One region of the Variovorax sp. LjRoot290 genome, then DNA from elsewhere that is predicted to be linked to it. Evidence: predicted binding sites of a transcription regulator. Region 1 holds the regulator's gene; each other region holds the start of a gene.
The links. Region 1 encodes sigma-54, which starts transcription at its own class of promoters, with help from an activator protein. Its sites were predicted from a motif close to TGGCANGNAANCTGCTTT; they were not measured.
Positions count from the first base shown of each region.

Region 2: adh (aldehyde dehydrogenase) is a predicted target of sigma-54. The motif match lies at 6,654-6,671, and genes of this name have one in related genera.
Region 3: ACSQ9A_RS37225 (PQQ-dependent methanol/ethanol family dehydrogenase) is a predicted target of sigma-54. The motif match lies at 3,119-3,136, and genes of this name have one in related genera.

Region 1 covers NZ_CAXURW020000001.1:5,321,539-5,331,217, reverse strand. Annotated here, with positions in the region: gene lptA (lipopolysaccharide transport periplasmic protein LptA) at 1-132, shown strand, start outside; gene lptB (LPS export ABC transporter ATP-binding protein) at 129-905, shown strand; gene ACSQ9A_RS26325 (RNA polymerase factor sigma-54) at 920-2,500, shown strand; gene ACSQ9A_RS26320 (phospholipase D family protein) at 2,503-4,107, shown strand; gene ACSQ9A_RS26315 (hypothetical protein) at 4,114-4,458, opposite strand; gene ACSQ9A_RS26310 (GSU2403 family nucleotidyltransferase fold protein) at 4,607-5,695, shown strand; gene ACSQ9A_RS26305 (YceI family protein) at 5,676-6,302, opposite strand; gene ACSQ9A_RS26300 (YceI family protein) at 6,351-6,938, opposite strand; gene ACSQ9A_RS26295 (cytochrome b) at 6,935-7,543, opposite strand; gene ACSQ9A_RS26290 (hypothetical protein) at 7,572-7,694, opposite strand; gene ACSQ9A_RS26285 (hypothetical protein) at 7,697-7,990, opposite strand; gene ACSQ9A_RS26280 (ATP-binding protein) at 8,123-9,679, opposite strand, start outside.
Region 2 covers NZ_CAXURW020000002.1:1,697,029-1,706,595, forward strand. Annotated here, with positions in the region: gene pqqB (pyrroloquinoline quinone biosynthesis protein PqqB) at 1-378, opposite strand, end outside; gene pqqA (pyrroloquinoline quinone precursor peptide PqqA) at 447-521, opposite strand; gene ACSQ9A_RS37280 (sigma-54-dependent Fis family transcriptional regulator) at 767-2,884, opposite strand; gene pedF (cytochrome c-550 PedF) at 3,244-3,705, shown strand; gene ACSQ9A_RS37290 (substrate-binding periplasmic protein) at 3,719-4,570, shown strand; gene ACSQ9A_RS37295 (DUF779 domain-containing protein) at 4,622-5,002, opposite strand; gene adh (aldehyde dehydrogenase) at 5,005-6,525, opposite strand; gene ACSQ9A_RS37305 (Acg family FMN-binding oxidoreductase) at 6,946-8,109, shown strand; gene ACSQ9A_RS37310 (hypothetical protein) at 8,215-8,775, opposite strand; gene ACSQ9A_RS37315 (DUF6429 family protein) at 8,943-9,191, shown strand.
Region 3 covers NZ_CAXURW020000002.1:1,681,685-1,691,363, reverse strand. Annotated here, with positions in the region: gene ACSQ9A_RS37235 (tripartite tricarboxylate transporter substrate binding protein) at 1-650, shown strand, start outside; gene ACSQ9A_RS37230 (high-potential iron-sulfur protein) at 943-1,263, opposite strand; gene ACSQ9A_RS37225 (PQQ-dependent methanol/ethanol family dehydrogenase) at 1,265-3,049, opposite strand; gene ACSQ9A_RS37220 (universal stress protein) at 3,284-4,141, opposite strand; gene ACSQ9A_RS37215 (PHA/PHB synthase family protein) at 4,273-5,994, shown strand; gene ACSQ9A_RS37210 (BON domain-containing protein) at 6,132-6,785, shown strand; gene phbB (acetoacetyl-CoA reductase) at 6,788-7,507, shown strand; gene adhP (alcohol dehydrogenase AdhP) at 7,563-8,594, shown strand; gene ACSQ9A_RS37195 (zinc-dependent alcohol dehydrogenase family protein) at 8,600-9,589, shown strand.

The DNA.
Region 1 (9,679 bases):
CTCACGCCCAAGGCGGCCGCCTCGGCGCCCGCTGCCGGGTCCGCCAGGCCGGCGGCGCCGGCCGCCTCCGCGCCGGCGTCCGGAACGGGCCTGCGCTCGACCACCACGCTCGGCGGAGAGCAGCGCAAGTGAGCGGCGGCAACGAAGTCCTGGGCAGCCGCCTCGAGGCGCGCGGCCTGCAGAAGAGCTACGGCAGCCGCAAGGTCGTCAAGGACGTCTCGCTCGGCGTGCAAAAGGGCGAGGTGGTCGGCCTGCTGGGGCCCAACGGCGCGGGCAAGACCACCTCCTTCTACATGATCGTCGGGCTGGTTCGGGCGGATGCGGGCGAGATCAGCATCGACGGCGAACCGATCGCGCACATGCCGATCCACCGCCGCGCCCGCATGGGCTTGAGCTACCTGCCGCAGGAAGCGTCGATCTTCCGCAAGCTCACGGTCGAGGAGAACGTGCGCGCCGTGCTCGAGCTGCAGCGCGAACCCGACGACGCGGGCCGGCCGGTGCCGCTGTCGAAGCAGCGCATTGAGGAGCGCCTCGGCGAACTGCTGCACGACCTGCGCGTCGACCATCTGCGCGATTCGCCGGCGCTGGCGCTGTCGGGTGGCGAGCGCCGCCGCGTCGAGATCGCGCGGGCGCTGGCCACGCAGCCGCGCTTCATCCTGCTGGACGAGCCCTTCGCCGGCATCGACCCGATCGCGGTGATCGAGATCCAGCGGATCATCAGTTTCCTGAAGGAACGCGGCATCGGCGTGCTCATCACCGACCACAACGTGCGCGAGACGCTGGGCATCTGCGATCACGCCTTCATCATCAGCGACGGGCATGTGCTGGCACAAGGCACGCCTTCGGAGATCGTCGACAACGCCGAGGTACGACGCGTGTACCTGGGCGAGCATTTCCGGATGTAGGGGACCGTACTTCGATGAAGCAAGGGCTCTCGCTGCGCGTTTCCCAGCACCTGGCGCTCACGCCGCAGCTGCAGCAGTCGATCCGGCTGCTGCAGCTCTCCACGCTCGAATTGAGCCAGGAAGTGGAGCAGATGCTCGACGAGAACCCGTTCCTCGAACGCACGGCCGAAGAGGCGCCGCGCGAGGAGTTCGGTCTCGAGGCGGCCGATGCGCCGGTGCGCGACGAAGACCGCCAGGCCGAGGGCGAGGCTGACTTCGTCCCCGGCTCGGCCGCGGCGCCGGCCGAGGTGGCGGTCGCCGCCAACGGCGATGCCGAAGCGGCTGCGCCCGCCGACAGCGAACCCGACTGGGAGGGCGACGGTACGGTCGACCTCGCGCCCGACGACAGCGAGTGGGGCGGCGATGCGCCCGCGCGCGCCAACAACCTCGGCGACGACGAGCGCACCGATGCGACCGAGCTCGCGCGCAGCCAGGAATCGCTGCAGTCCTTCTTGCACCGGCAGGCGCTGTCGCTGCGCCTGAACGAGAACGACTGCGCCGCGCTGCGCTTCCTGATCGAATCGCTCAACGACGACGGCTACCTCGAGGATTCGCTGCCGGCGCTGGCCTCGGGCCTCGCGGGCGACGACAACGACCAGTTCGACGAACTGGTGCATCACTTCCAGGTCGCGCTGGGCCTGCTGCAGAGTTTGGAGCCGGCCGGCGTCGGCGCCCGCAGCCTCGGCGAATGCCTGACCATCCAGCTGCGCCAGCTGGCGAGCGCCAAGGAGAGCGAGGAGGAGGCCCAGGTGCGCAAGACCGCCATCGCGATCTGCAAGCAGCCGATGGAGCTGCTCGCGCGGCGCGACTTCAAGCGCCTGGCCACGCTCACGCGCAGCAACGAAGACGAGGTGCGCGCCGCACTGCAGCTGATCGCCAGGCTCGAGCCCAAGCCGGGGCGCCGCTTCGTCGACGTCGAGCGCAACATCGTCGTGCCCGACGTGATCGTCACGCGCATCGGCCACGGCACCAACGCGAAGTTCCGCGTCATGCTCAATCCCGAGGTCATGCCGCGGCTGCGCGTGCACGACATCTATGCCGGCGCGCTCAAGCAGCACAAGGGCGAGGGCAGCCAGGCGCTGTCGCAGCGGCTGCAGGAAGCGCGCTGGTTCATCAAGAACATCCAGCAACGCTTCGACACCATCCTCAGGGTCTCCAACGCGATCGTCGAGCGGCAGAAGAGCTACTTCGTGCACGGCGAGCTCGCGATGCGGCCGCTGGTGCTGCGCGAGATCGCCGACGAGCTGGGCCTGCACGAATCCACCATCAGCCGCGTGACCACCGCCAAGTACATGGCCACGCCCTACGGCACCGTCGAGCTCAAGTACTTCTTCGGCTCGGCGCTCGGCACCGAAACCGGCGGCAACGCCTCCAGCACCGCGGTGCGCGCGCTGATCAAGCAGTTCGTGAGCGCCGAGGACGTGAGGAAGCCGCTGTCCGACAGCCAGGTGTCCGAGATGCTCAAGGAGCAGGGCATCGAGTGCGCGCGCCGCACGGTGGCCAAGTACCGCGAGGCGCTGCGCATCGCGCCTGCGAACCTGCGCAAGGCACTCTAGCGATGAGTCGCCGTCCGAGTCCGCTACCAAGCTGGATTCGCCTCGGCCTGGCCTTGATGGCGGTGCTTCTTCTCGCCAGCGGCTGCGCGATGCTGCCGGCCGAATTCGAGCGCACGCCGTCCAAGGCGATGCCCTTGTCCACCGGCACCGTGCTGGGCCGCATCGCCAAGGCCTCGCAGCCGGATGCGGACCTCAGCGGCTTCCGGCTCATGCCCAGCGGCGACTTCGCGCTCAACACGCGGCTCGAGCTCGCGCGCCGCGCCGAGCGCACGCTCGACGTCCAGTACTACCAGATCGACAACGACGAGACCGGCCGCTACCTGCTGCGCACGCTGCGCGACGCGGCCCAGCGCGGCGTGCGCGTGCGGCTCCTGATGGACGATCTCTACACTGCGGGCGAGGACGAGCTGCTGCTCGCGCTGGCCGCCACGCCCAACCTCGAGCTGCGGCTCTTCAACCCGTTTCCGGCCGGGCGCGGCAGCATGCTCAGGCGCTTCTCGGCCTCGCTTTTCGACTTCAGCCGCGTCAACCGGCGCATGCACAACAAGCTCTTCATCGCCGACGGCGCGATGGCGGTAGCCGGCGGGCGCAACATCGGCAACCCGTACTTCACGCAGACGGCCGGCGCGAACTTCATCGACCTCGACACCTTCGTCGCCGGCGCCCTGATCCCGCGCCTTTCCAGCCTGTTCGACCTGTACTGGAACAGCGAGCACGTACGGCCGATCGAAACCGTGGTCGCGCCCACGCTCGCGCGGGAGGAACGACAGCGGCGCTTCGAGGAGCTGACTGCCCCGGCCACCACCCCGGCACCACGTCCGCCGGCGCCCAACGACCTGCTGGGCTACAGCCCGATCGTCGAGAACCTCAACGCCGGCAAGCTCGACCTCATCTGGACCACCGCCGAGGCGTATGCCGATTCGCCCGAGCGCGTGATCGGCAAACAGGTCACTTACGGCGGCGTGCCGCTGCTCGACGTCGACAGCGTGCGCTACAACGTGGTCGAGCAGATGCGGCGCGGGCGTTCCGACGTGACGCTGGTGTCGCCCTACCTGATCCCCGGCAAGGAGGGGCTGGAGGTGCTGCGCGAGATCCGCCGGCGCGGCATGAAGATCAGCGTGGTCACCAACTCGCTGGCCGCCACCGACGAGCCCGTGGTCCACACCGGCTACCGCCGCTACCGGGCCGACATGCTGCGGCTCGGCGCCGAGATCCACGAGCTGAGCTCGGTGCGCACGCGGCGCAGCGTGCGCCTGGGCCTGTTCGGCACGCAGATCGGACGCCTGCACGCCAAGTCGGCCGTGATCGACGGGCGCACGCTCTTCGTCGGCTCGATGAATTTCGACCCGCGCTCGGAAGTGCACAACACCGAGATCGGCCTCTTCATCTTCAGCCGCGAGATGGCGCAGCAGGTGCTGAAGCTGGTCGAGGTGCTCAAGCAGCAGGGCGCCTACAAGGTGCGCTTCGCGCCCGGCACCGAGAAAATGGAATGGGTGAGCGAGGAGGCCGGCGTCGAACAGGTGCTCACCAGCGAGCCCGATGCGGGCTTCTGGGACCACCTGATGCTTGAGCTGCTGGCGCCGCTGGCGCCGGAGAGCCTGCTCTAGACCTCATCAGTAGCGATAACGGTCATAACGGTCATAACGGTCATGGCGGTAGTGATGGCGATCACCGTGCCGGTACTCGTCGCGGTATTCATGGCGGTAGAAGTGCCGCGGCGGCGGGCGGTGGTAGTCATACACGGGAGCCGGACGGTAGTGCCGCGGCGGCGTGTCGTAGTAGACCGGCGCCGGGGCATAGTGGACCGGGCTGGCAATGCCGACGGCGACCCCTGGCACATGGATGCCCACCGACACGGCCAGGTCCCTGGCGCTGGCGGACGTGGCGCCCAGCACGGCTGCGGCGGAGAAGGCGCCGGCGGCGATCCACTTGAAGAAACGGGTGTGCGCGATGTTCATGAAGAAACTCCTGAAGGCATGAAGTGCCGTTGGGGTCATTGCACCCGGCCCGCGTAAAGCAGGACCCGCCTTCTCCGTGAAGCTTGTTGCTGAATGTTGCAGCGCGGACGTACAACGCAGGAGCGGACTTACCACATAAAATGCAGTTTTGTGGGGTAAGAAATCCATGCCTGTCCAGCACGCCCTGTACCGCATGCATGAGCTGGCTTTCCGCACGCAGTACGCCGAGCTCAAGGAACGCACTGCGTCTGCGGGCCGCCTTCTTCAAGGAACGCCCGGGAGCCTTCAGTTGCGCCGGGGGACAGGCTATGCCTACTGGTATCGGGTCTTCTATCCGGCGCCTGGCAAGAAGGCCGAGCAGATCGTCTGCAAAGACGGGGACACCGCGGCACTCGACGAAGTGTCCCGCGAGATCGAGTTCGCCCAATGGACAAGCGCCCAGGTGAGAAATCTCAGGAAGCTCGATTTCCAGGTGGCGGACAAAGGCGTGGCGAGCGTGCTGGTCGAGCTTCACAACGCGGGCATCCTGGGCGCGTGCCTCGCACTGGTCGGAACCTTGGGCTTCATGGCCTGGTTGAACGAACTCGGAGCGATGGCGGTATCGGCCCGCACGCAGGACGTCGACATTGCCGCCCGGCAAAAGCTGAGGCTTGCAGCGCCGGCGTCGTTTCTTGAAGCGATGGAAGCCACCAGGCTTGGTTTTCATCCTGTTCCCGGGACGCCAAGCCAGGCGCCCTCGACCTCCGTGAAGCTCAAGGGCAGGGATGGATTGCGAGTCGACGTTCTGACGCATGGCGAGGAGCTTGGAAAGACCGTTCCCCTGCCGCAGCTGAAATGGCATGCCGAGACCGTGCCCCACTATGACTATCTGCTCGCGGAGCCAAGTCGCGCCGCATCGCTCGCCGGCGGCCATTGCATCCCTTTGACGTTGCCGCAGCCGGAGCGCTTCGTCTGGCACAAGCTCTACGCGAGCGCCGAGCGCAAGGCCAAGCCCGAGAAAGCCGAAAAAGACCTGCTGCAGGCAGCGACCCTGGGAGCCGTCCTGGCCGAGCAGCAAGACGAGCTTCTGTCCGATTCGTTTCGGGATGCGCCAGCCGCACTCAAGGAAGTGGCGAGAACCCGCCTGCCTGCTTTGCGCAGGGCCTTGAGTGGGCATCCTCAAGCGCTCGAACAGTTCGAGCTCGCCCTCGGACCGGCAGCGAAGAAGCGATCGCGCCCTAGCTCGGCCGGTCCGTGATGTTGACCGCCTCGACCTGCACCAGGAGCCGCACCTTGTTCTCGAAGCCGAAGTTGATGCCCCAGGTGATGCCCCATTCGCTGCGCTCCACGATGGTCTCGAAGTCGCCGCCGCAGACCTGGCGCTTGATCAGCGGGCTGAGGTAGCAGCCGAAGCGGCTGGCCTTGAGCTTGATGGGCCGCGTCTGGCCCATCAGCGTGAGCGTGCCGTCGACTTCGGCGACCTTGTCGCCGTTGAAATCGATCTTGTCGGCCACGAAGCGGCCGGTCGGAAATTCCGCGACGTTGAAGAAGTCCTTGCTCAGCACGTGGCGGTTGAGCAGGTCGACGCCGGTGTTGATGGAGCCGATGTCCATCGTGATGTCGATCTTGCCGTTCTTGCCCGTGGTATCGATCTTGACCGTGCCGTCCTTGGTGCTGAAGCGGCCGCGGTTGGTGGTGGTGCCGTAGTGGCCCATCTCGTACATCACGAAAGTGTGGGTCGGGTCGACCACGTAGCTGGCGCCCTTGACCGGACCTCCTGCCGGCAAGGCGGCCATTTCCGGTGCCTGCTGTGCGGCGGCGAGGGTCGCTGCGGCCGCGAGCGCAGCGACGGCAATGGACTTCATCATGACGAGCTTTCGAATGGGGCGATGAAAGGATGAACGAAAGGCCGATCAAATCGGACGCAGGCCGGCGAGCACGAGCTTGAAGCGCACCTGCACGTCGTCGCCGACCATCGAGGTGTCGGTCCATTCGCCCTCGCCGATCTTGAAGGCGAGGCGCTGGATCGTAAAGCTTCCAGTCGCCACCGACTGCCCCGAGGCTTGCGTGATGGTCACCGGCACCATGACGTACTGCGTGGTGCCCTTGATCGTCAGCTTGCCCGCGACCTCGAAGTGCCCGCTGCCGAGGCTCTTGATGGCGCTCGACTGGAAGCTGGCCTTCGGAAATCGCGCGGTGTCGAACCACGGCGCCTTGGGCAGTTCGGCGTCGCTTTGTGGCACGCCGAGGGTGGCGCTGCCCATGTCGATCTGCATGGAGATCGTGCCGCCCTCGGGCTTCTGCGGGTCGAAGGCGATCTGGGCGTCGAACTTCTTGAATGCGCCTTCGACCGGCACGCCCATCTGCTTGGTGACGAAGACGATCTGGCCGTAGCCGGGGACCAGCTTCGCCATCGGTTCTGCGGCGCTCGCCGGCCCCGCGATCGCGAGCGCCGCAGCGGCGGCCCAGAGTGCCCGCCAGGCGATGGGAAGTCTTGTCATCTTGGGTGTCCCTGGTGCGAAAAAGGCCACATGCGATCGAGCAGGCCGTCGCGGTCGGCGAAGTGATGCTTGAGCGCCGCCGCCGCGTGCAGCAGCACCACGGCGGCCAGCGTGAAGGCGCTGCCTTTGTGCATCGGCTTCAGCACCGCCTCGGCGAAGTCCTTGTCCACCGGCACGAAGTCCGGCAGCGGCACGAGGCCGAACCAGACGATCGGAATGCCCAGTCCCGAGCTGTAGGCCCAGCCGAACAGGGGGACGGCGAAGAACAGCAAATACAGCAGCAGATGCGTGCCGCGGTGCGCGACGAGCTGCCAGCCCGGCATCGCCTCCACGATGCAGGCTGGCAGCGGCGGCGGCGGGTGTGACAGGCGCCACAGCAGGCGCAAGGCCGAAAGCGTCAGGATCGTGATGCCGGCCCACTTGTGCCAGTTGATGAGCTTGAGCCGCATCGGCGAGAAGGGCAGGCCGGCCATGTAGAGGCCGACGCTGAAGGAGGCGACGATCAGCAGCGCGAGCAGCCAGTGCAGCCCCATGGCGACCGCGCCGTAGCGTGGGGCGTCGGCACGGTCGTGGGCAAGCGCGGGATGGAGCGGCTCGGCGGGCATGCACAGAGCATATCGCCCCGCAAGCCGCCTATCCGATGCTCCAGCGCGCGATCAGCAGCAGGCCGAGGCCCAGCACCAGCATCAGCACGAAGGGCACCACGAGCCAGGGCGCGTCGTGCTCTTCTTTGTCGGAGGCGAGCTGGTTGTTCATGGTCAGAAGGTCGGAACGTGATCGGCCTGTTCAGGCGTGCGGTCGGTCAGCACCTCGCTCGCGGCGGGAACCGAGGGATCGCTGCTGCGATAGGCGGCCGCAGGCGGGGCCTGGCGCTGCGCCGCGGCGCCGCTGGCCTCGGCTTGCCAGTGGCCGAGCAGGGCCAGGCCGACGAGCAGGATGGCGGCCATGGCCACCGAACCGAGCAGCAGCCGGGGCATGCGGCTTTCTTTCCGGCTTTTTCCGGCGAGCGCCGAGAGCCGGTATCTGGACGCTGCGTGGGATTGGAACTGCATGCGGGGCCTTCCTTCCTTCGGATGACACGCGATGAAGGCGTGTGCATGCAATCTAGGCAGGAAGCCGTGCGCGGAAAATGCCGCCTTCGCGTTCGGGATCCCGCGTTCGCGGGAGGGGCCGCGCGACAGCGCTCAGGCGACCGGCGCCGTCATCGGCAGGCGCAGCACGACGCAGGTGCCGGTCGGGCCCGAGCGCACTTCGAGCGCACCGCCGAGCCGCTGGGCCCGCGAGCGCATGTTGCCGAGGCCGTGGCCCTGGCGCCGGGGTTCGCCGACCAGGCCATGGCCGTCGTCTTCGACTTCCATTTCGAGCATGTCGCCGAGCTGGCGCAGTCGCACCTCGACCCGCGTGGCCCGCGCATGCTTGAGCACATTGGTCAGCGCCTCCTGCGCCACGCGCAGCAGCTGCAGCGCGGCGTGCGGCGCCAGGGGCATCGCATCGTCGGGCAGGTCGATGTCCCAGCGCGGGCGTACGCCGGCCGCGATCAGCTGCGCCTCCCAGCGGAACATGAAGTTGCCGAGCGCGGCGCCGAGGTTGTGCTCGTCGGAGGCCAGCGCATCGAGCGCGAGCCGCATGTCGGCGATGCAGCTGCGCAGCGCGGTGGCGATCTGGCCGTCGTCCATGTCGCCGCGCTCCACACGCGACAGCGAGGTGAAGAGCTGCGAGCCCAGGCCGTCGTGCAGGTCGCGCATGATCAGCTGGCGCTCCTCCGATGCGGCATGCTCGCGCTCCAGTGCGGCCAGCCGCTCGTAGTTGGCCGCCAGCGCTCGCTCGCGGTCGGCGACGCGCGTTTCCAGCGTGCGGTTCAGGTCCTCCAGCGAGCTCAGCGTGCGCAGGAAGCGCGCCGTCAGAAGGGCGGCCATCGCCAGCAGCAGCATGTTCGAGCCGAAGTGCAGCACGTGGATGCGATGCCCGACCCATTCCGGCAGGAAGCGCCCGAGCAGGCGCGGGTCCCAGGTGATCAGGTAGTCGTGCACGCCCACCAGCACCGCAAAGGCCATCACGGCGGAGAGCGCGGCCGAGGTCAGGGTGCCGCGGCGGCGCGCATAACCGATCGAGGTCGCGATGATCAGCAGGCCGACCCCCATCATGCCGCCCAGCCAGTAGCGCGCCACGAACGGCTCCGCCGCGATGCCGCCGAGCGCGAAGCTGAGCGGGCCCAGCAGCCAGTAAGCCACCAGGCCGCGCTCCAGTCCGGGCCGATGGACGCCGGCATAGCGCAGCGTGAACACCGCCATCACGATCACGAAGCCGCCCGTGGCGCTGTTGTAGATCACGCGCCACCACTGCCATTGGGCCATGGGCATCGCATCGATCAGGAAGGTCATGGTGCGGGTGGCCCACAGCGCGGCCGCCAGGCCGAAGAGCCCATAGAGCACCTCGCTGCGGCGGCGCCACCAGATGAACACCACGAAGCCGGCGACCAGCACGGAGACGAGCACCGTGAGCTCGGGCACGGTGCGGGTCCAGAACAGGCGCCGGTCGTGCAGCGGCTGGAGCTCGGCCTGCGGCCCGACGGCGACGCGCGGGAAGCGCAGCGGGTAGCCTTTGGGGGCCGCGACGCGGATCGCCAGCTCGTTGCGGCCGGGGCGCAGCAGCGGTGCCGGAAACACCGTCATCTGCGGCCGGTAGGTGCGCGCGTAGACCTGCTCGGTGTTCTCGGGCACGCTCGCGACCAGGGTGCCGTT
Region 2 (9,567 bases), on a different contig from region 1:
GTTCAACAGCGGCAGGCCGGTGGTGAGGTCTTCGAACACGCAGGGCGTGGCATAGAGGTCGATGCAAGGGCCTTCGCGCAGACCCAGCAGACCGGTGACGTGGTCGATCTGGGCGTCCATCAGCACCACCGCCTTGATCGGCGTGTCGCGCAGCCCCTGCCGCGGGTGGAGCTGCGGATGGCTGCGAATCTGCTGGCCGATGTCGGGTGACGCGTTGAGCAGTACCCACGACTCGCCGTCGGCCGACACGGCGATTGAGCTCTGCGTTCGCGCACGCGCGCTCAGCTCGCCTTGCCGCTGGCCGGCGCACAAGCGGCAGTTGCAGTTCCATTGCGGGAAGCCGCCGCCGGCGCCCGAGCCGAGCACGAGAATTTTCATGGGAAGGTGTCTGGTGTGACCGGCGGCGGCGCATCGCATGCGATGCGCCGCCGCCTGAGTCGAGCGGGTCAGCGGTTCGAGATGTACATCGTGATTTCGAAACCGAAGCGCATGTCTTCGAATGCGGGTTGCGACCATTGCATGAGAGTCTCCTTGGGGTTGCCATCCAAAGTCCGGGCAGGATTGCCGTGAGGACACACGCCGTTCCGCAAGACGCATGCCTGTGGAACGCTGGCCCAAAAAACTGGTGCTTGCCCCTAGGCGCAGGCGTGCGCGGCCGGCTCTGCGCGACATCGAAGGGCAAGCAAGGGGAATGCTGTGTTGCGACTGCTCCATCCGGGGACAGTGGCGCGCAGCGATGGCACAGGGATTTCCCGTGCCCGGGTGTTCAGCCGCCCTTGCCCCAGCGCAGCTTGCGGTAGATGGTGTTGCGGCTGATGCCCAGTCGCTTCGACGCAATGGAGATGTTGCCGTTCGCCGCCGCAAGGGCCGCGCGAATCATCTCGATCTCGGCTTCTCCGAGCGTGAGTGACGACGTGCCGTCGTAGGCGGTCTCGGCCGGCGGGGCGACGACGGTCGGCTCGGCGGGTCGGTCCACGGACGCCGGCGCGGGCATGTCAAGCGGCATGCTCGCCGCCGGGGCTGTGATGGCCGGGGCGGCTGCGGGAATGGACGAGCGAACCCGCTGCACGTCCTCGAGGAAGTCGTCCGACAGATGATGCTCGGTGATCTGCGGCGCGCCGGCCGCCATCACGGCGGCCGTGCGCAGCACATTCGCGAGCTGGCGGATGTTGCCGGGCCATGCGTAGCGGCTGAACAGCGCCGACACGTGCGAGCTGATCTCCGGCGTGCCATGCGGGCACTCGGTCAGCAGGATGCGGCGTGCCACGACGCCGAGATCGCTGCGCTCGCGCAGCGCCGGCAGGCGCACGACCAGCCCGTTCAAGCGGTAGTACAGGTCTTCGCGGAACGTGCCGGCCTCGATCATCTCGCGCAAGTTGCGGTGGGTCGCCCCGATCACGGCGATGTCCACCGGAATCGACTTCTGGCTGCCCAGCGGCATCACGCAGCGCTCCTGGAGAACGCGCAGCAGCCGCGCCTGCAGGGCGAGCGGCATGTCGCCGATCTCGTCGAGGAACAGTGTGCCGCCGTTGGCTTGCACGATGCGCCCGCATGCGCCCTTGCGGCGCGCGCCGGTGAACGCGCCGTCTTCATAGCCGAACAGCTCGGCCTCGATCAGGGACTCGGGGATGGAGGCGCAGTTCACGGCCACGAAGGCCTGCCTGGAACGGTTCGAGTCCTGGTGCACCGCGCGCGCGAGCAACTCCTTGCCGGTGCCGGTTTCCCCGAGGATCAGGAGCGGGATGTCGCGGTTCAGGACGCGCTGCACCTTCTGCACCATCGCCTCGATCTGCATATCGCCGGTCTTCAGGTAGTGCAGGCCCGAGAAAGCGCTCGGTGGCGCGGCCGCGGCGTTGGCCGGATGGGGCGGCGGGTTCGCGTCGACCGGCACGGCTTCGCGGGCCGTGACGGCCTGCGATGCCGGTTCGTCGCCGCCCAGGCCGGCCATCATCGAGCGCGGCGTGCCGTTGAAGCGGGCCTTGACATAGAACTGCCGGCCGTTCGAAAGGCTCAGGCACATCGGCGTCGACAGCGGTGCCCGGAGATGGTCGAACATGGCCGGGACGGTGGTGCCGAACAGGCTGGTCAGGCTCTGCATTCGCAGCGCCGCGCTGCTCATGTCGAGCTGGTCCAGCGCGCTGCGATTGGCGCCGAGGATCTTGCCATCGGCGCCGACGACGATGATGCCTTCGAGCAAGGTGCCGATGAATTCGACGCGGCTGTGCAGGTGCAGCCGAAGCCGGTTGCCGAAGTCGTCCGACAACCACTGGTTCTCGATCATGCGCGCCGACATGCGCACCAGCCCCATGGTGTGCTGGTGATACGAACGCTGGTCGCCGGTGACGTCGAGCACGCCGAGCATATTGCCGCGCGGATCGAAGATCGGGGCCGCCGAACAGGTGAGGAAGCTGTTCGCATGGATGAAGTGCTCGCCGCCGTGAACGACCGTGGGCGACTCCTCGAACAGCGCCGTGCCGATGGCGTTGGTGCCTTTCGAATGCTCGGCCCAGCTGACCCCCGGCGACAGTGCTACTTTGCCGGCGCGTTCGAGAAACTTGTCGTCCCCGACCGAGTGCAGGATCGTTCCCTGGGCATCGGCCAGCACGATCATGCTCTCGGTGTTGACGATCTGCTCGAACAGCATCTCCATCACCGGCGCCGCGCGCGTGAACAGGCGCTGGTTGCGCTCCCGCGCCACGCTGAGGTCGCTGCGCATCAGGGGTTCGAAGTCGGGGCGCTCGATGCGGGTCAACCCTAGTGCGGCGCAGCGCTGATGCGACTGCTCGATCAGCTCCGTGCGCGCGGCCTGCCGCACGAAGGGCAATGCCGACGGCGTCGTCCAGGTCTTGGCGTTCGTGACCAAGGCACGATGAGTTGCGGACATCCTTGTGTCTCCTCTGCGCCTGCCGAGGCAGGTTGTCTCCGTCGAATCACCGCGCGCCGGGCCGTTGTCACCAGCTGCGTGGCACTGCTGCGTTTTGGCACAGCTCTCCGGGTCTGTTGCAAAGCAGGCCGGCCAAAGTGGCAAGGATGCCGCAGTGCCGCACGTGCGGCTTGATCTGGAGCAACTGGGCAATCGATCACAGGCAATTTGTGTTCCCGCCTGCAACACCGGCGCGTGGCACGGCGTTTGCAGACCGAGCTCATCTTTCAACACGACCATGACGGAGACCTGACATGAAGCGAAACGGAAATCTGCCGGCCGCACCCACCCCACCCAGCCGCCGGCGCGGGCGCATGGCCATGCGCCACGGCGCCTGGCTGCTGGCCATCGCCGCCTGCGCCGCGAGCCCCGCCGTATGGGCGCACGGCGACGTGACGCCGCAGGCGGTCGACACTTCGGCGCTTCCGAAGCTCGGCCAGGAATGGCGTCCCGAGAACCCGTTCCGGGCCAACGACGCCGCCGTCAAGATCGGCACGTCGGCCTACAACCAGAACTGCGCCCGCTGCCATGGGCTGGAAGCGATCTCCGGCGGCATCGCGCCCGACCTGCGCAAGATCGACAACGAATGCGCAGCGCTCAAGGACAGCGCCAAGAAGGCCGCCTGCGTGAAGGAGATCGACGAGTTCTATCTCACGACCGTTCGCCAGGGGCGCACGCGCAACGGCGCGGTGTACATGCCGCCGTTCGAAGGGGTCATGAACCAGGAAGCCATCTGGGCGATCAAGGCCTACCTCGAAACGCGCCGTGACAAGCCGTTCTAGGCGGGGAGGGTCCATGACACCCAAGACACCGAGCCGTCGCGATTGCCTGCGCTGGCTGGGCGCGTCCGGCGCCGCAGCCCTGGCATGTGCGCCGCTGCACCTGCGGGCGACGCCACTGGAGCGCGTGCGCGAGCGCGGCACGCTGACGGTCGGCCTCTACCACGACATGCCGCCGTTCCACGTCGGCGGCCAGGGCATCGACGTGGAGCTGGCGCGCGCCCTGGCCGAATCGCTGGGCGTCAGGCTCTCGCTGCTGCCGTTCCATGCCGACGAGAACATGAACGACGACTTGCGCAACATGGTGTGGCGCGGCCACTACCTCGGCTACGGCCCGGCCGACGTGTTGCTGCACGTGCCGGTCGACCGGCCGCTGATGGAAGGCAACCCGCAGGTCAGCATCTTCGCGCCGTACTACCGCGATCGGGTCGTGATGGCACGCCAGCTCGAGCGCGTGCCGCGGCTCGAGACGCTGTCCCAGTTGGGCGCCGACAAGGTGGCGGTGCCTGGCCAGTCGCTCGCGGGCTGGTTGCTGATTGGCGCCGATGGCGGCGCCTACCGGAGCCAGTTGATCACGCAATGGAAGGACGGCGCCGAGACGGCGCGCGCGCTGTTGCGCGGCGAGGTGACGGTGGCCGCAGGACTGGCGTCGGAGATGGAGTCGGTGCTGCGCGGCGACCCGCGCTTCGCCATCGCGCCGATGCCTTCGCCGCGGGCGCCGCGCGACGGATGGGCCGTCGGCATGGCCGTCAAGCGTGACGCCACCGAGCTGGCGCAGGCGCTGCAGCGCGCGGTGAACGAAATCGCGGCCAGCGGCCGGCTGCGTCAGATCTTCGAGCACGGCAACCTCGCGTGGCAAGCCGCATGACGCGCGGAACCGGCAGCCTGCTGCCGGGTTCGCGTGAGCTGCGCCGCGGCGCTAGAGCCAACCGCGCGCTTCGAGCACCTTCCACTCCGCGTCGTCGTACAGGCGCGAGCGTGTGAGAAAACGCAGGCCGGTCGGCCGCTCGAGCGAGAACATGCCGCCGTTGCCCGCTACCGCATCGATGATGAGATGCGTATGCTCCCAATACGCGAACTGGGCCCGGCTCATGTAGAACGGCGTGCCCGCGATCTCGCCCAGGCAGACGTCCGAATCGCCGGTGACGAACTCGCCGGCGGCGAAGCACATCGGTGCGCTGCCGTCGCAGCAGCCGCCGGACTGGTGGAACATCAGCGGCCCGTGCACGGCGCGCAGGCGCTCGATGAGCGCCTGCGCGGCCGGCGTGGCGGACACGCGGCTGACGCCGTCTTCGGGCATCTTCAGAAGAATCCCAGCTTGTTCTGGCTGTAGCTCACCAGCAGGTTCTTGGTCTGCTGATAGTGGTCCAGCATCATCTTGTGGTTCTCGCGGCCGATGCCCGACTGCTTGTAGCCGCCGAAGGCCGCATGGGCCGGATAGGCGTGATAGCAATTGGTCCACACGCGTCCCGCCTGGATGCCGCGGCCCATGCGGAAGGCACGTGCGCCATCGCGGGTCCACACGCCGGCGCCCAGTCCGTAGAGCGTGTCGTTGGCGATCTCCAGCGCCTCTTCTTCCGTCTTGAAGGTCGTCACCGACAGCACCGGGCCGAAGATTTCTTCCTGGAAGATGCGCATCTTGTTGTGGCCCTTGAAGACCGTGGGCTTGACGTAGTAGCCAGCGCCGAGTTCACCGACCTGCGTATTGCGTTCGCCACCGATCAGGCATTGCGCGCCTTCCTGCTTGCCCAGATCGATGTACGACAGGATCTTCTCCATCTGCTCCTGCGAGGCCTGCGCGCCGATCATGGTGGACGGGTCCAGCGGATGGCCCTGCTTGATGGCCTCGACCCGCTTGATCGCGCGCTCGATGAAGCGCTCGTAGATCGACTCCTGCACCAGCGCCCGGCTCGGGCAGGTGCAGACCTCGCCCTGGTTCAGCGCGAACATCGCGAAGCCCTCGAGCGCCTTGTCGAAGAAGGCGTCGTCCGCCGCCATGACGTCCTCGAAGAAGATGTTGGGCGACTTGCCCCCCAGCTCCAGGGTCACGGGGATGATGTTCTGGCTCGCGTACTGCATGATCAGCCGGCCGGTGGTGGTTTCGCCCGTGAAGGCGATCTTCGCGATGCGCTTGCTCGACGCCAGCGGCTTGCCCGCCTCCAGCCCGAAGCCGTTGACCACGTTGAGCACGCCGGGCGGCAGCAGGTCGCCGATCAGCTCCATCAGCACCAGGATCGAGGCGGGCGTCTGTTCGGCCGGCTTGAGCACCACGCAGTTGCCTGCGGCCAGCGCGGGGGCCAGCTTCCACACCGCCATGAGGATCGGGAAGTTCCACGGAATGATCTGCCCGACCACGCCCAGCGGCTCATGGAAGTGGTAGGCATAGGTGTCGTGATCGATCTCGCTGATGCCGCCTTCCTGCGCGCGGATGCAGCTGGCGAAATAGCGGAAGTGGTCGATGGCCAGCGGCATGTCGGCCGCCATCGTCTCGCGCAGCGGCTTGCCGTTGTCGATCGTCTCGGCCACGGCAAGCGTCTTGAGGTTCTGCTCCATGCGATCGGCGATCTTGAGCAGGACGTTGGCCCGTTCGGTGGGCGACGTGCAGCCCCAGGCCGCCTTCGCCTTGTGCGCAGCATCGAGCGCGGCTTCGATGTCCTTCGCGTTCGAGCGCGGGATGCTGGTGAAGGCCTGGCCGGTGATCGGTGTCAGGTTGTCGAAGTACTGGCCGTCGATCGGTGCAACCCACTCGCCGCCGATGTAGTTGCCGTATTGCTTCTTGTACGGGTTCGCAATGTCGAGGTGGGTCATTTCTGCCATGTCCATGAGTCGTCTCCTGTCGGGTGGTTGAAAAAACGGATGGCGGGACGCGACGCGGCCCGCGGAGCGACTCAGTGCAAAGCGCGGGCCACGCCGCGGCGGCGTCATCGCGGACGACGCAAGCCGTTGTCAGGCATGGAGTTTTTCCGCCAGCCTCGCGCGGCGCGTCGTCGTTGCTCCAGCGGGCGGCTGTGCCGTAGAGGAGCAACTGCTGCAAAACGGATCACGTTGCACGTGCAGCCGCGCAGTACCGACTTGGCGCACGCCAGCGGCCTTCAGCTCCGAGCTCCTCCACCCGGCGCCGAGGTGCCCTACCTTGAGCTTGCTCAAGCGCGCCGCGCGGTGCGCTTGCCACCTGCGTACTTGGACATCAAGATTCGCAGCATCCCATGCACAGCCACCCGGCAGGTGGCCTCAGGAGTCGCAATGGATCGTCGCAAGTTCATTCGGGTTGCGGGAGGCGGCTTCGTCTTCGCTGCGGCGACGGCGGCACTCGCCGGCTGCAGCCAGCAGATGCCCGCTGCGGCCATCGAGCCGTGGCAGGGGCCGGGGCCGGAGGCCGACCCGCGCCGCTGGATCCTCGGCTACGCGATCCTGGCGCCGCACTCGCACAACCTGCAGTCCTGGCTGGTGGATCTGCGCACACCGGACGAGATCGTGCTGCGCTGCGACCTTGGCCGGCTGCTGCCCGAGACCGACCCGTTCTCGCGCCAGATCATGATGAGCCACGGCACCTTCCTGGAGCTGCTCGACATCGCGGCGCGCGAGCGGGGACTGCGTGCCGACATCACCCTGTTTCCCGAGGGTGCGTTCGGCCCGGAGAAGCTCGATCAGCGACCGGTGGCGCGCGTCCGCCTGATGCCCGATGCGGCCACGCGCAAGGACCCGCTGTTCGCGCAGATCCTCGCGCGCCGCACCAACCGCAGCCTGTACGACCTGCAGCGGCCGGTGCCCGCCGAGGCCTGGAAGGCGATGGCCGAAGCAGTGGGGCCGCACCCCTTGCATTTCGGCTTCGTCGGCGCGGACCGGGCCGACGCGCTGGAACAGCATCGCGCCATCGCGGCCAAGGCCTGGCGCATCGAGCTGAGCACGCCGCGCACGATCCTGGAGTCGTACAAGGTGCTGCGCGTCGGCGCCGCCGAGATCGAGAAGCACCGTGACGGCTTGTCGATGCTGGACCCGACGGTGGTGCTGCTCGAGCGCATCGGCCTGTTCGATCGCAGCAAGGCGCCGGCGTCCGATGCCTTCGCCACCACCAGCCAGATCAAGGACTTCGGCAAGAAGCTCGCGTCCACGCCCGGCTTCCTCTGGATGTTGACCGAGAGCAACGACCGGGTGACCCAGGTCAACGCGGGACGCGCCTACGCGCGGGTGCAGCTCGCCGCGACCGGGCAGGGCCTGGCGATGCAACCGCTGCAGCAGGCCCTGCAGGAGTATCCCGAGCAGGCCGGACCCCACGCCGACATTCGGCGCCTGCTGGCCGTGCCGCTACCCGAGCGGACCGTGCAGATGTGGGCGCGTGTGGGTTATGCGCCGCCGGTCGGCCCTGCGCCGCGCCGTGGCCTGGCAGCGCAGCTGATTCGCGCGTGAGGGCTTGTTATCGACGACAATCATCATGCGGGACATGAGAGGTGAGACCGACGCTCTAAGTCGCCAGCCTCGTCGCCTCGGCAGAATTCGGCCAGACGCCGACCTTCAACGTCGTCGTGAGATGTTGTCGTATTCGGCCAGCAGGTCGCTCATGGCCTCGCCGACTCCGTAGCCGATGTTCTGACTGATGCGACACACAGCATCCAGTCGTTCCATGAACAAGGGCCGCTGCGCATCCGGCAGTCTCGTAATGGTCTGCAACGCCTGCTCGAACATTCGCACCAGCGCACTGAAGTAGCCCTCGTCCTGCAGGCCGACTTCGACGCTGAAGCCTGACGCGCGCTCGCAGTAGAAGACCATCAGCTCTGCCAGACCCGCCGGTTGGCCAATGGCCTTCTTGAAATTCGCGATGGGCTTCTTGGCCTCGGCGACGGACGCGTTCTGGTTCCGGAACATGTCGGGCCAGAGCCAACGGTTGATGGTGGTCTTGTACGGCTCCAGGACATCTTCGCCCAGCCCGAAACGGGCGTGAAGGAACACTTGATTGTCCTTGTTGGCCGTGTACAGGTCATGCACCAAGCCGACCAGGCCGTCGTGGTCGAAGTGGGTCAGTCTGGCCTTGACGTCACTCCAGGACGCGGCTTCCTTACTCTTGCTTGCTTTCATCTCTGTGCGGTTTCCGGAATTGAAGGCAGGCCATATTGGATGGGCTAAGGCCGAATGACCAAAGTACTATCGTAAAGTCGAACTGCAGTCGTGCAGTGGGCGCAGCCAATCAGAGGTTGGGCCCTTTCACAGGGTCACCGTCGTGCTGAACGTTGAGGGGCGAGCACATGAAATACGACATGGTCAAGGTCGAAGAGGCGCTTCTGGCGTTGCTTGGCGTCTTCGAGTTCGAGAACGGACGCGTGTGGAAGCGGTATGACTTTGCAGTCATGGACGGTCTACACGACAAGGGGCTCATCACGGAGCCCCACGGCAGGCAAGAGTCGGTCTACCTGACTGACGAGGGCCTGCGCCGCGCCAAGGAGCTCGCGGCCAAACACTTCGGGACCAGCGGGGCGGCGCTGGAGCAGCCATAGCTGCGGCAGAATCCGGCCCAACCACGGACGTTCGGACCCTCTACCCCAATCAAGCCAAATGAAGTCCGGGCGCGTCGCCAAGTCCTACACGGCGATCCCATCGATGACGGCGCGAGACCATGAAGCACGGCGGCTATGCTCGAATGCCAACGATAGAAGGACCACGCCATGAAGAAGCTAGTCGCTGCACTTCTCGCAACAGCCATGCTCGGGGGCTGCGTTGTCTACCCCGACGGTCCGGGATATCCCGGTGGCGGATACGGGAAACAATGCCCGCCGGGACAGGCAAAAAAGGGCAACTGCTAATCCCGGCTTCGCCCTCGGCCCGGCTCGGCACGAATGGCCAAGGGCAATTGCCCTTCGCGACATCGCCAGA
Region 3 (9,679 bases), on a different contig from region 1:
CCTGGGATCCTATCCGCGACACCACGCCCATCCTGCAGATCAGCGGCGTGACCTTCGGCCTGGTCGTGCCTGCGGCGAGCGCCTTGCGCAGCGTCGACGACCTGCTGGGCCATGCCGCCGCGCACCCCGGCGAACTGAGCATCGCCACCAACGGCATCGGCACGACACCGCATGTCGTGCTGGACGGCTTGTTCGCGCGACACGGTCTGAGCTACATCCATGTTCCCTACAAGGGAACCGCCGAGCAGATGGTGGCGGTGGCCTCGGACCAGGTGATGGCGGGCGTCAACTCCAACGGTTTCGCTCCCTATGTTGACTCGGGCCGGCTGCGTTTACTGGCGACCTTCGGCGCGGCGCGCACCCGGCGCTGGCCGAACGTGCCAACCCTGGACGAGCTGGGCCACGGCATCGTCGCGATGTCGCCCTACGGCCTGGTCGGTCCGCGCGGCCTGCCGGCCTCCGTGCTGCGCACGCTGCACGATGCGTTCAAGACGGCGTTGTTCGACCCCCGGCACATTGCAGAGCTGGCCCGGTACGACCAGGAGATCGCCTACCTGGGCAGCGCGGACTATGGCCGCAGCATGCGCGAATCCTTCGCGGCGCAGCAGCGCATCGTCGAACAGCTGGGGCTGAGGCCCGGCCAGGGGTGATGTGCGGTGAGGCCGGCGTGATGACGACCGTGGCGAGCCGCTGCGCTTTCCGCCGCCGGTGATCGTCGGCGAACGGGATGCGCAGCTTCCCGGGGCGGCCGATCCTCCAGCAGGACGCCACCGCGAAGGCGCTGGTCGCCTGCGTCTTCGCGCCGATCGACCTCGCCCCCATCCCCCCTTGGCGGGCGCGCCACCGAACCATCGGGCGGCCGCCGATGCCAACGGCGTGTCTCATGACATGCAGGCGCGTTTCCGTGACATGGACAAAAAACAGGAACGCGCGACAAGTTTTTCAGCCGGGCTTGGGCGCCCACGCGCTGCACCAGCCGGGACCTGCGATCTGCTTGCGCCCGAACATCGCGCAGCCGCCCCATTCGTCGGAGGCACCGCCCTGGAAGAAGGAGCAGTTCGTGCAACGCTGCGTGGCGCTGTGCTTGGGAAAGCGCTTCTTGTCCACCTTGGCGGTGTCGTGCTTGTAGCCGAGGGCCTGGGCCGTCTCGTCGGCCTCGTCGACGCGCGCCGGTGCGGCTTGCGTGACGGCGGAGGATGCAAGCATGGCGCAGCCGCTTGCAAGGGTTCGAGTGATGAAGATGCGCCGCGTCGTGTCTTTCATCTCAGTCTCCGACAACGTTGGTCTTCGCCGCGCTCGCAGCACTGCTGGTCTTGGGAATCTTGAACACCCATACCATCCCGCCCTGTTCGAGCAGGTTCACCTTCTTGGCCACCTCGCCGCCCCACAGGGGCACGGCGCCGCCCCAGCCGGAGACCACGCTCACGTACTGCTCGCCGCCCTGCTGCCAGGTGACCGGCGGCGCTACTACGCCGGAGCCGGTCTGGAACTGCCACACCACCTTGCCGGTCTTGGCATCGGCCGCCTTCAGATAGCCTTCGGGCGTGCCCCAGAACACGAGGTTGCCGCCGGTGGTCAGCACACCGCCCCACAGCGGCGCGCCGTTCTTCACTTCCCACACGATCCTGCCGGTCTTCGGATCGACCGCGCGCAGCGCGCCGATGTAGTCGTCGTTGAGCGGCTTGATCGTGAAGCCGGCGCCAAGATAGGCTGCGCCCTTCTTGTAGGCAACGGGTTCGTTCCAGATGTCCATGCCCCATTCGTTGGCGGGCACGTAGAACATCTTCGTGTCGGGGCTGTAAGCCATCGGCATCTGGTTCTTGCCGCCGAGAAAGCCCGGCGCGGCGAAGACCGGGCTGCCCTTCTTGCCTTCCGCGCTCGCGGTCGGGTCGCCGGGCCGGTTGTCGGCGATGAAGTTGGGACGGCCGGTCTTCAAGTCGATGCTGCTCGCCCAGGTGATCTTCCTGACGAACGGAAATGCGTTGATCAGCTTGCCGGTGGTCGCGTCGTTCACGTAGAAGAAGCCGTTGCGATCCGCCTTGCCGCCGACGCGCTTTCCGTCCAGGTCGAAGGTCACGAACTCGTTCACGCCGTCGAAGTCCCAGCTGTCGTTGGGCGTGGCCTGGTAGTGCCACTTGATCTGGCCGGTCTTCACGTCGATCGCCACGGTGGCGCAGGAGAACAGGTTGTCGCCCTGGCGCAGGTGGCTGTTCCACGGCGCGGGGTTGCCGGTGCCGAAATAGGCGAGGCCGGTCTTGCTGTCGTAGGTGCCGCCAAGCCAGGTGGCTGCGCCACCGGTCTTCCACAGGTCGCCCGGCCAGCTCTGGTTGGTGGTGCCGGAGATGCCGTTTTCCTTGGCGTTGCCATCGGAGTCGTAGACGTAGCCCATGTGACCCTCGACAGTGGGGCGCGTCCAGACCAGCTGTCCGGTCTTTGCATTGCGGGCCTCGACGCGGCCGACCACGCCGAACTCTCCGCCGGAAACACCGGTGAGGATCAAGCCGTTGGCGATGATCGGTGCGGCGGTGGCCGAATAGCCGGCCTTGTAGTCGTCGATCTTTTCCTTCCAGACCACGTTGCCCGTGTCCTGGTCGAGCGCCACGAGTTGCGCATCGAGCGTGGCGAAGATCACCAGGTTGCCGTACAGCGCGGCACCGCGGTTGACGACATCGCAGCAGGGCATGATGCCTTCGGGCAACCGGTGCTCGTACTTCCACAGCTTCTGGCCGGTGGTTGCATCGAGCGCGAAAAGGCGAGAGTACGACGCGGTGACGAACATCTTGCCGTTGTGCAGGACCGGCTGCGACTCCTGCCCGCGCTGCTTCTCCCCGCCGAAGGAGAACGCCCACACCGGCGCGAGCTTGCCGACAGTGGCGACATTCACCTGCTTGAGCGGCGAGTAGCGTTGGCCCTGGGTGTTCAGGCCCCAGGTCAGGACATCGCCGGTGGCGGTCGCTTCGTTATCGATCATCTTGTCTGTCACGACGGCGTGGGACGCCGTGGCAGCCAGAGCGGCGGACACGAGAACGGTCAAGAGTTTCAGTTGCATGGGGTGGTCTCCTCAAGGGTTGATCGCGGGTCGAACACGGCCTGTTGGCCGCGTCCTCCACGTTGATCGAGGGCAATGTCCATGCCATGTCGCAAACCGCTCGATGAGCCTGCCGATGTGCCGGATGGGGTCGGCGAGCTGCGGGTTTTCCCGCTGCATTGCTACATGCTTGAGCAGTCGGGGCGCCAGTGACCGTGACATCACGGCACACCAGCGGCCCCAGCGCCGCTGGCTTCAATGCGCCATCAGGACCGGCACGTTCATGCGTGCAAGGATCTCGCGTGTGACACCACCGAGCACGAGTTCCCGCAGGCGGGTGTGCCCATAGGCGCCCATCACCATCAGATCCACGCCCATGCTCGCCGCGCACGAGAGCAAGGTGTCCGCGAAGCCGATGGTGGTAATGTACTGCTCGGCCTTCGCCTCAACGCCGTGCCGCCAAAGCCAGGCGATGGTCTCTGAAATGCAGCGCTTGGCGGCCGCTTCCGCATCACCTTCCTTGCGCAACGACACCAGCGTGACCTGCGCCGATTCGGCGAACAGCGGTAGCGCGTCGCGCAATGCCATGGCCGCCTCGCGCGTGCCGTCCCAGGCGACCAGGACGTTCTTGCCCACCTCCGGAAAATGACCGGCGCAAGGAATGATGAGCACGGGCCGCCCCGAGTGCAAGACGACCTGCTCCGGCAGATCACGCGCCACCATGTCTGCGGTCTTGTTGTGGTCCACCTTGGCGTGGTCGACCTGCCCCACGATGAGCAGATCGCTGGCGTGGCCATGATGAACAGTCGCATCCACGGGCTCGCCGTTGACCAGCCGGACGTCGTACGGCAACGATCCTGACCCACGCACCAGATCCCTGAAGACGTGGGCGGTCGCCTCCGCACGCAGGCGCAGGCCGTCAGCGGCAGCCGCAATGAATTCGGTGCCGCGCATCAGATCCGCATCCATGGGCGCAGTGCCATCGAGAAGGCCCGTCGGCACGAGGCCGACCAGATGGCTGCCGTGCGCGCGGGCCAGGCGCGCGGCGAGCTCGACACGCGCGGCACACCGTTCCGTGTGGTCCAGGTGGACGAGGATGGTTCCGATATTCATGGATCTTCCATTCCAACGCAATGCAACCATCTTCGAACGTCCGATGTTGCGGTACCTTGACATCGATCAAACGCGGCGCACGTTCGCGCACTCAGACTCCGACGCCATCGGCAATCACTTCGAGGATGGAGATGGACGACAGAGTCGACGCGCTGGATCGGACGCTGCACGCCGGACTGGCCCAGCTCACAAAGGGACTCTCGCCCGCAGCGCTGATGCTGGCCTGGTCGGACTGGGCCATCCACCTCGCGGCGCAGCCGGCGCGCAGCGCGCAAGTGCTCATGATCCGCCCGCTGACGCAGGCGGTTGCGGCCGCGAGCCAGGCCTTCCAACCCATGCCCGCCCATGGACCACCGACGCCGGATTCGCACGAGGACGACCGCCGCCTCGCAGATCCTTCGTGGGATGCATGGCCTTTCAACCTGTACCGGCAGGCGTTCCGCGCAGGCGCGCAGTGGCTGCGGGAGCTGACCGAAGCGGTGCCCGGCGTCGAACGTCATCACGAACAGGTCGTTTCTTTCGCGGCGCGGCAGTTGCACAACATGTGCTCGCCGGCGAATTCGCCGGCCACCCACCCGCTGGTGCTGCAAAGAACCGCGGCGACTGGCGGACTGAATCTGATGCAAGGTGCCCGCAACTGGGCAGAAGACCTGCAGCGGAGCGTTCAGCGCCTGCCGCCAAAGGGTGCCGAGAACTTCGTGCCGGGGCGCGACGTCGCGATCACCCCCGGCAAGGTCGTCTTTCGCAACCACCTGATGGAACTGATCCAGTACGCGCCCACGACGGCCACGGTCCATGCCGAGCCGGTGCTGGTCATGAGCGCGTGGATCATGAAGTACTACATCCTCGACCTGTCGCCGCACAACTCGCTGATCCGCTACCTGGTCGACAAGGGCCACACCGTGTTCGCGATCTCGTGGAAGAACCCGGATGCGAAAGATCAGGACCTCGGCATCAATGACTACCTGGCGCAGGGCCTGATGGCGGGCCTCGATGCCGTCAACGCCATCGTGCCCCGCCAGCGCGTGCATGCGGTGGGCTACTGCCTGGGCGGCACGCTGCTGGCCATCGGCGCGGCGGCCATGGCGCGCGACCAAGACGATCGCCTGGCCACCGTGACGTTGCTGGCGGCGCAGACTGACTTCACCGAGCCGGGAGAACTCGGCCTTTTCATCGACGAGAGCCAGCTCAGCTTCATGGAAGACCTGATGGCGCGCCAGGGCTATCTGGATTCGAGGCAGATGGCCGGCGCCTTCCACTTGCTGCGCGCCGTCGACCTCATCTGGTCGCCCATGGTGCAGAACTACCTCCTCGGCGAGCGAGCGCCGATGACCGATCTCATGGCCTGGAACGCCGACGGCACGCGCATGCCCTACCGGATGCACGCCGACTACCTGCGCAGCCTCTTCCTCGAGAACGCGCTTGCGCGTGGCCAGTATCTGGTGAACGGACACCCGGTCTCGCTGGGCGACATCGAGGTGCCGGTCTTCGCCGTTGGCACACGAACTGACCATGTCGCGCCATGGCGCTCCGTCTACAAGTTGAACCTGCTGTGCGATACCGAGATCAGCTTCGTCCTCACGGACGGCGGCCACAACGCCGGCATCCTGAGCGAGCCCGGCCACGCGCACCGCCACTATCGGATCCTCCACCGCGCCAGGAATGCACCCTATGTGCCGCCGGATGGGTACACGGCTCGCGCCGAGCAGATCGAAGGCTCCTGGTGGCCGGCGTTGCAGGTATGGCTGGCGGATCGCTCTGGATCGCGGCGCAAGCCGCCGCGCTTGGGCCATGCGCGGCTCGGCTACGCCCCCATCTGCAATGCACCGGGCACCTATGTGATGGCCGGTTGAGTCCCGCGCCGTGCCAATCCCTTGATCCAGCGCAACGCTCAACCCCCAAGCGGTTCCTAAAGTGATGTCACAGGCATTGCGAGCCTGAGTCCAGGGCGCCACGCGGCTGCCCTCCATCCACCAACGAAAGGAAGCTCATGAGATCCGATGCACAACTCAGAAGCGATATCGTCGCCGAACTGACCTGGGACCCGGCGATCACCGCCACCGACGTCGGCGTGATCGTCAAGGACGGCGTGGTCACATTGACAGGCCATCCCTCCAGCCATGCTGAGAAGTACGCCATCGAGCGCGCTGCGCAGCGCGTCAAGGGCGTGAAGGCGTTGGCGATCGAAATGCCGGTCAAGCTCGCCTCCGACTACGAGCGCACCGACGCCGACATCGCCATGGCGGTGGAGCGCGCCATCGAGTGGAACGTGCTTGTGCCTGACGACAAGATCCACCCGATGGTGGAACAGGGCTGGGTCACGCTCAATGGTGAGGTCGAGTGGGAATACCAGCGCAGGGCCGCGGAAGGTGCCGTGCGCAGCCTGCTGGGCGTCACCGGCGTCACGAACCGGGTCGTCGTGAAGCCGAAGTTCACGCCGGCCGACGTCGAAAAGAAGATCCGCGAAGCTTTGGAGCGCCAGGCCGATCGCGAGGCCGAGCAGATCAAGATCGAGGTCAACGGTGCCCACGTCACGCTCAGCGGCAAGGTCCACTCCTGGGCCGAACGCAAGGCCGCCCAGGGAGCCGCATGGTCGGCGCCGGGCGTCGCCAACGTGATCAACAACCTGCTCGTTGAAGCCTGAGGATGCGCGTCGCACTGGTCACCGGCGGCACCGCTGGCATCGGAGCCGCCGTGGCCGAAGCCCTTTTGGCCGCCGGCTACCGCGTCGCCTCCAACTACGGCACCAACACGCAGGCGGCGGAGGCGTTCACCGCACGAACCGGCATTCCCGCATTCGCGTGGAATGTGGCCGACCCGGCGGCTTGCAAGGCGGGCGTGGCCCGCGTGGAGGCAGCCCTGGGACCAATCGAGGTGCTGATCAACAATGCTGGCATCACGCGCGACGCGATGCTGCACAAGATGGCGTTCGAGCAGTGGCGCGAGGTGCTCGATGTCAATCTTGGCGGGTGCTTCAACATGTGCCGGGCGGTGATCGAGGGCATGCGGGAACGCCGCTTCGGCCGTATCGTCAACATGAGCTCGGTCAACGGGCTGTCGGGCCAGGCGGGGCAGACCAACTATGCCGCGACCAAGGCGGGCCTCGTCGGCTTCACGAAGTCGCTCGCGCTCGAGGGCGCGTCCCGCAACATCACGGCCAATGTCGTCGCGCCGGGCTACACCGACACCGCCATGGTCGGTGCCGTGCCGCCCGACGCGCTGGCGCAAATCCTGAAGGCCGTCCCGATGGGGCGGCTGGCGACACCGGCGGAGATCGCGCGCGGCGTCGTCTTTCTCGCCGCCGACGAAGCCGGTTTCATCAGCGGCATCACGCTGTCGATCAACGGCGGCAAGTACATGCCCTGAGTGGCCGCATAGCGACCAAACAAACATCCCCCTTTTTCTGCTCCTGGAGCTTGCCATGCGAACGATGAAAGCCGCGGTTGTCCACGCGTTCGGACAACCCCTGAAGATCGAAGAAGTGCCCGTGCCCGAGGTGCCCCCGGGGCAGGTGCTGGTCAAGGTGGCCGCCTCCGGCGTCTGCCATACCGACCTGCATGCAGCCGAAGGCGACTGGCCGGTCAAACCCGCCCTGCCCTTCATCCCCGGCCACGAGGGCGTGGGCCACGTCGCGGCCGTCGGCGCGGGCGTGAAGCACGTCAAGGAAGGCGACCGCGTGGGCGTGCCGTGGCTGCATACCGCCTGCGGCCATTGCGAACACTGCATCACCGGCTGGGAGACGCTGTGCGATCACCAGCAGATGACAGGCTACACCGTCAACGGCGGCTACGCGGAATACGTGCTCGCCGACCCGGGCTACGTGGGCCACCTGCCGGCGAATGTCGGCTTCACCGAGATCGCGCCCGTGCTCTGCGCGGGCGTCACGGTCTACAAGGGACTCAAGGTCCTGGATTGCAAACCGGGCGACTGGGTGGCAATCTCCGGTGTCGGCGGCCTGGGTCACCTGGCGGTGCAGTACGCCAAGGCGATGGGCTTCCACGTCGCCGCCGTCGACATCGACGACGAGAAGCTGCAACTGGCCAAGGAGGTCGGGGCCGACATGCTGATCAATGCTGCGAAACAGGATCCCGCGCAGGAGATGCAGAAAGCCTTGCGCGGCGCGCACGGCGTGCTGGTGACCGCCGTCTCGCGCAGCGCCTTCGCCCAGGCGCTGGGCATGCTGCACAAGCGCGGCACCATGTCGATGGTAGGGCTGCCGCCGGGCGATTTCGCGCTGCCGATCTTCGACATGGTGCTAAATGCCAAGACCGTGCGCGGCTCGATCGTCGGCACCCGCAAGGACCTGCAGGAGGCGCTGGAATTCGCCGGCGAAGGCAAGGTGCGCACGGTGTGCAGCGAAGACCGGCTTGACAATATCAACCACGTGTTCGATCGCATGCGCCAAGGCCAGATCGAGGGCCGAGTCGTCATGCGTTTGACGGACGAGGTCTAGCTGCGATGCAGGCGATGGCGCTCTGGGCTGCGGGCCAGCCGCTGCGGATGGAACAGCGCCCGCTGCCGGAGCCGGCCGCCGGCGAGCTTCGCCTGCGCGTGCTGGCCTGCGCGGTCTGCCGCACCGACCTGCACGTGGTCGATGGCGACCTGCCACTGCCGGTGATGCCGATCGTGCCAGGCCATGAAATCGTCGGCGAGGTGGAAGCGCTCGGTGCGGGCGTCCACGCGCACCGCATCGGCGACCGCGTCGGCGTGCCCTGGCTGGGCCACAGCTGCGGCCACTGCGCTTTCTGCGCCAGCGGCAGCGAAAACCTGTGCGATGCGCCGCGCTTCACGGGCTACCACCGTGACGGCGGCTTTGCGAGCCATGTGATCGCCGAGGCCGATTTCTGCCTGCCGCTCGACACGTTGACGCAGGAGCCGGCCCGGATCGCACCTCTCATGTGCGCCGGCCTCATCGGCTGGCGCAGCCTGAAAGCGGCCGGTGAAGGCGCACGGCGCTTGGGCCTCTACGGGTTCGGCGCGGCCGCGCACCTGATCACGCAGGTCGCCGTCGGCCAGGGCCGGCAGGTCCATGCCTTCACCCGGCCGGGTGATGCCGCAGGCCAGGCCTTTGCGCGCTCGTTAGGAGCCACCTGGGCCGGGGGTTCGGACGAAATGCCCGCCGTCCCGCTGGACGCCGCGATCATCTTTGCGCCGGCGGGCGAGCTCGTGCCGATCGCGCTTAGCGCGGTGCGCAAAGGCGGCCGCGTCGTCTGCGCTGGCATCCACATGAGCGACATTCCCGCCTTTGCCTACCGATTGCTCTGGGAAGAACGGCAGCTCGTCTCCGTGGCCAATCTCACGCGCCTCGACGCCCGCGAATTCCTGGATCAGGTGCAAGCGCAGCCGCCGCAGATCCACATCACGACCTATGGCCTGGCACAGGCCAACGAAGCGCTCGCCGACCTGCGCGCCGGCCGACTTCAGGGCGCCGCGGTGTTGTTGCCCTGAGCGCGGACAGACCTCTGACGATGCATGCTGCAGGCGATGAGCGTTACACGGCCGACACCGGTCGTTCACTCATCGTTGCCCATCCGTTCG